DNA from 2 places in the Agrococcus sp. Ld7 genome. Region 2 is predicted to be linked to the other one. Evidence: predicted binding sites of a transcription regulator. Region 2 holds the regulator's gene; the other holds the start of a gene.
What was found. The regulator LexA, encoded in region 2, represses DNA repair genes until DNA is damaged. The targets are predictions, from matches to a motif close to TCGAACANNTGTTCGA.
Positions count from the first base shown of each region.

Region 1: a site for LexA is predicted at 1,893-1,908, ahead of ACJJVL_RS10595 (DUF222 domain-containing protein). Genes of this name have one in related genera too.

Region 1 is NZ_JBISGY010000033.1:161,203-164,578, reverse strand. It holds gene ACJJVL_RS10595 (DUF222 domain-containing protein) at 66-1,844, opposite strand; gene ACJJVL_RS10590 (DUF2277 domain-containing protein) at 2,066-2,347, shown strand; gene ACJJVL_RS10585 (helix-turn-helix domain-containing protein) at 2,344-2,571, opposite strand; gene ACJJVL_RS10580 (hypothetical protein) at 2,571-3,230, opposite strand; gene ACJJVL_RS10575 (Gfo/Idh/MocA family protein) at 3,318-3,376, opposite strand, start outside.
Region 2 is NZ_JBISGY010000026.1:99,077-102,452, forward strand. It holds gene hflX (GTPase HflX) at 1-1,149, shown strand, start outside; gene lexA (transcriptional repressor LexA) at 1,219-1,860, opposite strand; gene ACJJVL_RS05310 (hypothetical protein) at 2,097-2,501, shown strand; gene ACJJVL_RS05315 (histidinol-phosphate transaminase) at 2,570-3,376, shown strand, end outside.

The DNA of each region.
Region 1 (3,376 bases), on a different contig from region 2:
CGGTGGTTCGCACCACCCGTCGAGACGGATCGCGCGGCGACACGCACCGCGGCGAAACGCGCACCTCACAGGCGCATGACGATGTTGTGCGCGGGATGGTGATCGATCGGTGGCAGTCGGCGCCCCGGTCGACGGCTGAAGCGCAGTCGACCCCGCAACCGGTTCTCGAGCTCATCGCTGCTGCGGGTGCGCCGCCTACCGGGCTGGAGGGCTCGTCGTAGCGATGCGCATCCGTCGTGGCGCTGCGACGGCGCTGCGCCGCATGCCCGCTGCCGCGCTGCATCTGGGAGTTTGAACGCGAGCGGCGGTGACGCGGCGTGCGCCACCGTCGAGTGTGGCCCCACGGTGTTCGACTCGGGATTCATCGTCGCGGGAATGATCGCGGTGGCGGCGATCGCGGCGGCGGTGATCAAGTCGGGAGAGATCGCATCGAGAGGGTGCGGCTCGGGAGTGCGCGGTGCGACTCCTGAGCGCCGGCTGCGGGCGTAGCGGTCGGCGGGGCGCAGCTGAGCCACGACTCGCCAGTCGCCGGGGGTCCCCGCAACGAGCAGCCGGCCTGCATGCACCTCTTGGTGGCAGTGACTGCAGAGCAGGATGCCGTTGTCGACATCGGTGGGGCCGCCGTGCTGCCACCAGACCACGTGATGCGCCTCGGTCCAGGCGACTGGGAAGCCGCATCCTGGAGTCGCGCAACCGCGGTACTTGGCGGCGAGCGCACGGCGCTGCGCGCGGTTGAAGGTCCGCTGCTCGCGCCCGAGCTCCAGCAGATGCCCCTCGGCATCGAAGACGGCACGCTGCACGACGGCGTTGCACAGCAGTCGATCCACGGTCTCGATCGGCACGATCGCACCGGTGTGCTCGATGGTGAGCGTGCGGTCGGGGTGCTCCTGGTTCCGCTGGTAGGCGTCGAAGGCTTCGATGCTGCCGTTGAAGACGAGCCTCGGCACTTCGCCGCCGGCGGTGGGCGCTTCACCGGATGCGGCGTGCGCCTCGATGATGGACATGATGATGTCGTGCCGCTTCTGCTGCGGCGTGCGGTCGTCGATGTCGGCGACTTCGTCCTCGAGGGTGGCCTGCTCGGCTGCGTCTGCCGCCTCGTCGTCGGTGAACGCGACCTTGCTGCGCGGCGACTCGTACGCATCCACGAGCGATGTGAGGGAGGAGCCTGACTCGGCCGGGCTGTACATCTCTATGCGCCACACGCCATCGCGTCGCTGCCACACGCGTGCCGAACGAAGGTCGCGCTGTCGTTCGCTGTCAGGCAGCACGCCGTCGGGGTCGAGTACTGCAACGTATGCGCGCGCCTGGGTGACCAGTAGTTCTGGCACCAACGGTGCGTCGGGGTCGGTTGCCGCATCCACAAGGCAGCCCTCCGCCCACGCCAACTGGTCGAGATCGGCGCGCGGTGCGGCGGGTTCGAGTGTGGTCAGGATGGCTCGAGCCTGAGCGAGGGAGAGGTCGCCGTCGTCGAGGGCACGCGCAACGCGCGGGTACCTGACGGCGATGACTTGGCCGGTGAGGCTCACCGGTGCGGACGTGCCGGCCGCCATCACCATGAGCTCGGCGGCGTCACGGTTGCGGATGCCGAACGCGGATGCGATCGCCGCTCGCGCATTCCGCGCTCCCAGCACCCGGCAGATGGAGTCGTCGTCCGAGCCCTTGGAGCGCGCCGAAATTGCTCCTGCCAGCCGGACCTGCTGTGCCTCCAGCGATCGGGCTGCGGCAGCCGTCAGAGCGAGCAGGTCGGCCACCTCTTGGTTTGTAGCGACGGAGAGCGAGTCGGCATCGACGAACGCCGCGCGGACTGCCGCGACTGCCGCTGCTGCCCGCTCGACCTTGGTCATCGTCGACTCCGTTTCCCTCGCGTTCCAGGGGATGGGGAGCCATCTGCCTCGAACGTCTGTTCGAACAGGCTAGCGGGCACCACCAACACCGCACTGGGTGCGAGCACCGCCTGTGGAGAAGTCGCGCTCGCGTCTGTCTCCAGGTGCAGCAGCGCGCGACGAGGTGCGACTGCGGCTGCAGGCACCTGTCGTTGTCGGCGACACGCGCGTACCGTGAGGCCATGTGCAGGAACATCACGGTGCTGCGAGGCCTTGAACCCGCCGCCAATGAGACCGAGGTCGAGGCCGCTGCGCGCCAGTACGTGCGCAAGGTGTCGGGCATCACGCATCCGTCGGAGCGCACGAGCGATGTCTTCGAGCGCGCGGTCGCCGAGATCGCCCACATCACGCAGCACCTGCTCGAGGATCTGCCCGAGCGGCGCCAGCCTCCCAAGACCGTGCCGCCGCTGCGGCGACCGGAGGTCCAGCAGCGCATCGCGGCGCGCGAAGCAGCGGCGAGTTAGGCCGCGAGCACCAGCAGCTCGCCGATCTCGCAGTCGAGGGCCCTGCAGATCGCCGTGAGGGTGGAGAAGCGGATCGCGCGACCGCGGTCGTTCTTGAGTGCTGAGAGGTTCGCGAAGGTGATGTCCACCGTGCGGCTGAGCTCTGTGAGCGTCATGCCGCGCTCCTCGAGCAGCTCGTCGAGTCGGCAGTGCACGCCCGTGGATTCATCCTTGGCCCTCGCCATCAGATGAGGCCCGTGGTGTCGTCCTGCAGCCGTGAAGCGCGGCCGAGCAGCAGCGCGCAGAGCCCGGTCACCAGGCCGAGTGCGAGCAGTGAGAAGTCGAAGCCCTGCCAGTGGGGAGTCGGCGGGATCACCCAAGTCTCGTCGGATTCCCCGAAGGTCGGCATCGACGGCTCAGTCGGCAATCCCGCAGCCTCCACGGCAAGCACGGCCGCCTGCCCCTCGAGCATCGGTGCAACGATCGCGACGGCGAACATCCCCAGTGCCAGCACGCCGAGCAGTCCTGCAGTGCCGAGGCCGAAGCTGCGCTTGCGAAGCAGCTGCACCGCCAGCCAGATCACCAGAATGCCGGCGAGCATGCCGACGGCGTAGCGGGATCCAACCCCGATCGACTCGAGCAGCAGCGCTGTCGGGTCTGGGGAGACCGGGGTGAAGTTGATCGTGACGTACTGGATGTCGGCGCCGGCGACGAGATCCGGCCGCACGTCGAGCGGGCTGGCGACCCCGACGTCGTAGGAGGCGAAGCCGTTGATGGAGTAGTGGTGGAGCGCCGCGATCGTAAGTGTCCAGATGAGACCGAACACCGCAGCGACGATGATGGCGATGAGGCCGCCACGGCCAAGCACGCGGCCGACGGTGCGGCCGAGATCTACCTTGCTCATGACTTCCCCTATCGTTCATCGGTATATCGATAAACGAGACACTACGGCGACACGGGCGTGCGCACAAGGCCGGGTTTCGTCAGTCGGTCATGCGTCGCCTCTCAGCTTCCGGGTGATCTCATCCATGGCCCGCATGATGGCGATGG
Region 2 (3,376 bases):
GACGGCGTGCTGCAGCGCAGGCCGAATCCGGATCCGGCGACCTACGTCGGCAGCGGCAAGGCGGATGCGCTGGCGGCGATGGTGCAGGAGCTGGGGGCCGACACCGTGGTCGCCGACAGCGAGCTCTCGCCCAGCCAGCGGCGCGCGCTCGAGGATCGCGTGAAGGTCAAGGTGATCGACCGCACCGCCGTGATCCTCGACATCTTCAGTCAGCACGCCACGAGCCGCGAGGGCAAGGCGCAGGTCGAGCTCGCGCAGCTGGAGTACCTGCTGCCGCGACTGCGCGGCTGGGGCGAGTCGATGTCGCGCCAGGCCGGTGGTCAGGTCGGCGGGCAGGGCGCAGGCATGGGCTCGCGCGGACCGGGCGAGACCAAGATCGAGCTCGATCGTCGTCGCATCCACACCCGCATGGCCCGGCTGCGCAAGCAGATCAAGGGCTTCGGCCCCGCCCGGCAGGCGAAGCGCGCGAACCGCGACCGCTTCGAGGTGCCGGGCGTGGCGATCGCGGGCTACACGAACGCCGGCAAGTCGTCGCTGCTGAACCGGATCACCGGCGCGGGGGTGCTGGTCGAGAACGCGCTGTTCGCGACCCTCGACGCCACCGTCCGTCGCGCGGAGACGGCGGACGGGCGCGAGTTCACCATCGCCGACACCGTCGGCTTCGTGCGCCACCTGCCGCACCAGCTGGTGGAGGCGTTCCGCTCGACGCTGGAGGAGGTCGGCGAGTCGGAGCTCATCGTGCACGTCGTCGATGCCAGCCACCCCGACCCCGCTTCGCAGATCGCCACGGTGCGCGACGTGCTGGGCGAGACGGGGGCGCGGGCGATCCCGGAGATCGTGGTGTTCAACAAGGCCGACCTGATCGGCGACGACGAGCGGCTGGTCCTGCGCGGCCTGCAGCCGGATGCGATCTTCGCCTCGGCGCGCACGGGCGCGGGTGTGGACGAGATCCTCGCGCGCATCGCCGAGCTGCTGCCGAGGCCCGAGGTTCCGGTGTCGCTGCTGGTGCCCTTCGAGCGCGGCGACGTGATCGCCATGCTCCACGACCGCTTCGACGTCGTGAGCGAGCGCTACGAGGAGGCCGGGACCCGCATCGACGCGCTCGTCTCCGAGGCGGTGCTGAGCCAGCTCGCGGAGTTCCGCGTCTGACGTGGCGCTCCGCGCATGACGGAGGCGCCGGCCGCGTGAGCGGTTCGGCGCCTCCGTCGTCGTCCAGCCTCAGACCGAGCGCAGCACCGCCACCACCTTGCCGAGCACCTCGGCCTCGTCTCCGACGATCGGCTCGAACGCCGAGTTGCGGGGCAGCAGCCAGGTGTGGCCGTCTCGCTGCTTGAAGACCTTGACGGTCGCCTCCTCATCGAGCATCGCCGCCACGATGTCGCCGTTGGCGGCATCGCGCTGCTGGCGCACCACGACCCAGTCGCCGTCGCAGATCGCCGCGTCGATCATCGAATCGCCGACGACCTTGAGCATGAAGAGGTCTCCGCCGCCGACGAGCTGCTTCGGCAGCGGGTAGACCTCGTCGATCTGCTCCTCCGCCGTGATGGGGATGCCTGCGGCGATGCGGCCGACCATCGGCACGAAGGCGGCCTGCTCCAGGCTCCCGACCGACGGATCCAGCTCGTCCGGCACGAGCACCTCGATGGCCCGCGGTCGAGCCGGATCGCGACGGATCATGCCCGCGAGCTCGAGCTGCCCCAGCTGATGCGTGACGCTCGAGAGCGACGAGAGACCGACGGCATCGCCGATCTCGCGGTAGCTGGGCGGGTAGCCGCGCTGGCGCACGGCCTTCTGGATGACCTGCAGGATGGCCTGCTGCTTCTCGGTCAGCTGCCTCGTCATACCGCTCCGCTCCGTCATCCGGCGCCTCCGGGTGCCCCGGACGGGGCGTGTGGGTGGCCTGGGATTGACTGCTCCTGGTTCGAAAGCGTATCCGACTGGATGCCTGAATCAAACGGATGTTCGAGCGTGTCGGGCGTAATTCTTGCAGTATCGCTTGACGAGCTCGGGCATTCGAAGATAGGTTCGAAACAGAGATTCGCAGGCGATGCTCCCGGCCGAGCATCGCCTGCGGGTCCCAACCGGAAGGAGCACCGATGACTGCCATCGCACCCACCGCATGGATCGCCGCGACGATGCCCGCTGCGGCACCTGCTGCGGCCCCATCTGCCCCTGAAGCGACTCGGCTTCGCATGACCGTCCGAGGACGACGGGCGCTCGCGCTGCTGGTCGCGACCCCCGTGCTCGCCGTGGCCTCGCTCGCCGGCGTTGGCGTGCTCGGCGATGCACTCGCGGGTGCAGTCGCATCCTCGACCACCGGATCGGCCTCGTTCGAGACCGTCACCGTGATGCCCGGTCAGTCCCTGTGGCAGATCGCCCAGGCGGTCGCCCCGGAGGCAGACCCGCGCGACGTGATCGCCGAGATCGAGATGCTCAACGGCATCAACGGCTCGATCCAGCCCGGCGAGCAGCTCGCGATCCCAGCGCACTTCACGAGCTGACCGCGCCCGCCGAGTCCTGCGGCTCGGCCGTCGCGATGGGGCATCAGACATCGTCCTAGGCTTGTCACGTGACGAGCCTCGATGATCTGCCCATCCGCGACGACCTGCGCGGACTCACGCCGTACGGCGCACCGCAGCTCGACGTCCCCGTGCGATTGAACGTCAACGAGAACGCCTACCGCGTGCCGGAGGCGGTCGCGCTCGACATCGTGCAGGAGATCGCGCGCGCGCTGCCGAACGCGAACCGCTACCCCGACAGGGAGTTCGACACGCTGCGGCAGGGCTTTGCCGACTACCTCGGCCACGGTGTGGATCCCTCGCAGGTCTGGGCGGGCAACGGCTCGAATGAGGTGCTGCAGCATGTGCTGCAGGCGTTCGGCGGTCCCGGTCGCACGCTGCTGTCATTCACACCCACCTACTCGATGTACCCGCTGCTTGCCCAGGGCGTCGGCATGGGATGGGTGCCGGTGCCGCGCGCCGCCGACTTCACGCTGACGCCCGCTGCCGTCCGGGCCGCGATCGAGGAGCACGACCCCGATGTCGTCTTCCTCTGCTCGCCGAACAATCCCACCGGCACCGCGATCGGCCTCGACGTGGTCGAGGCCGCCGTGCAGTCGGCCCGCGGCATCGTGCTCGTCGACGAGGCATACGCCGAGTTCGCCCACGACCGCAGCCAGACGGCGCTGACGCTCCTCGGGCGACACCCGCGCCTGCTGGTCTCGCGCACGATGAGCAAGGCCTTCGCGTTCGCGGGCATCCGTGTCGGCTACCTCGCGGCCGATCCCGCGGTAATCGACGCCCTGCGCCTCGTGCGCCTGCCCTACCATCTGTCGACCATCACCCAGGCGGCCGCGGTCGCCGCGCTGCGGCACAGC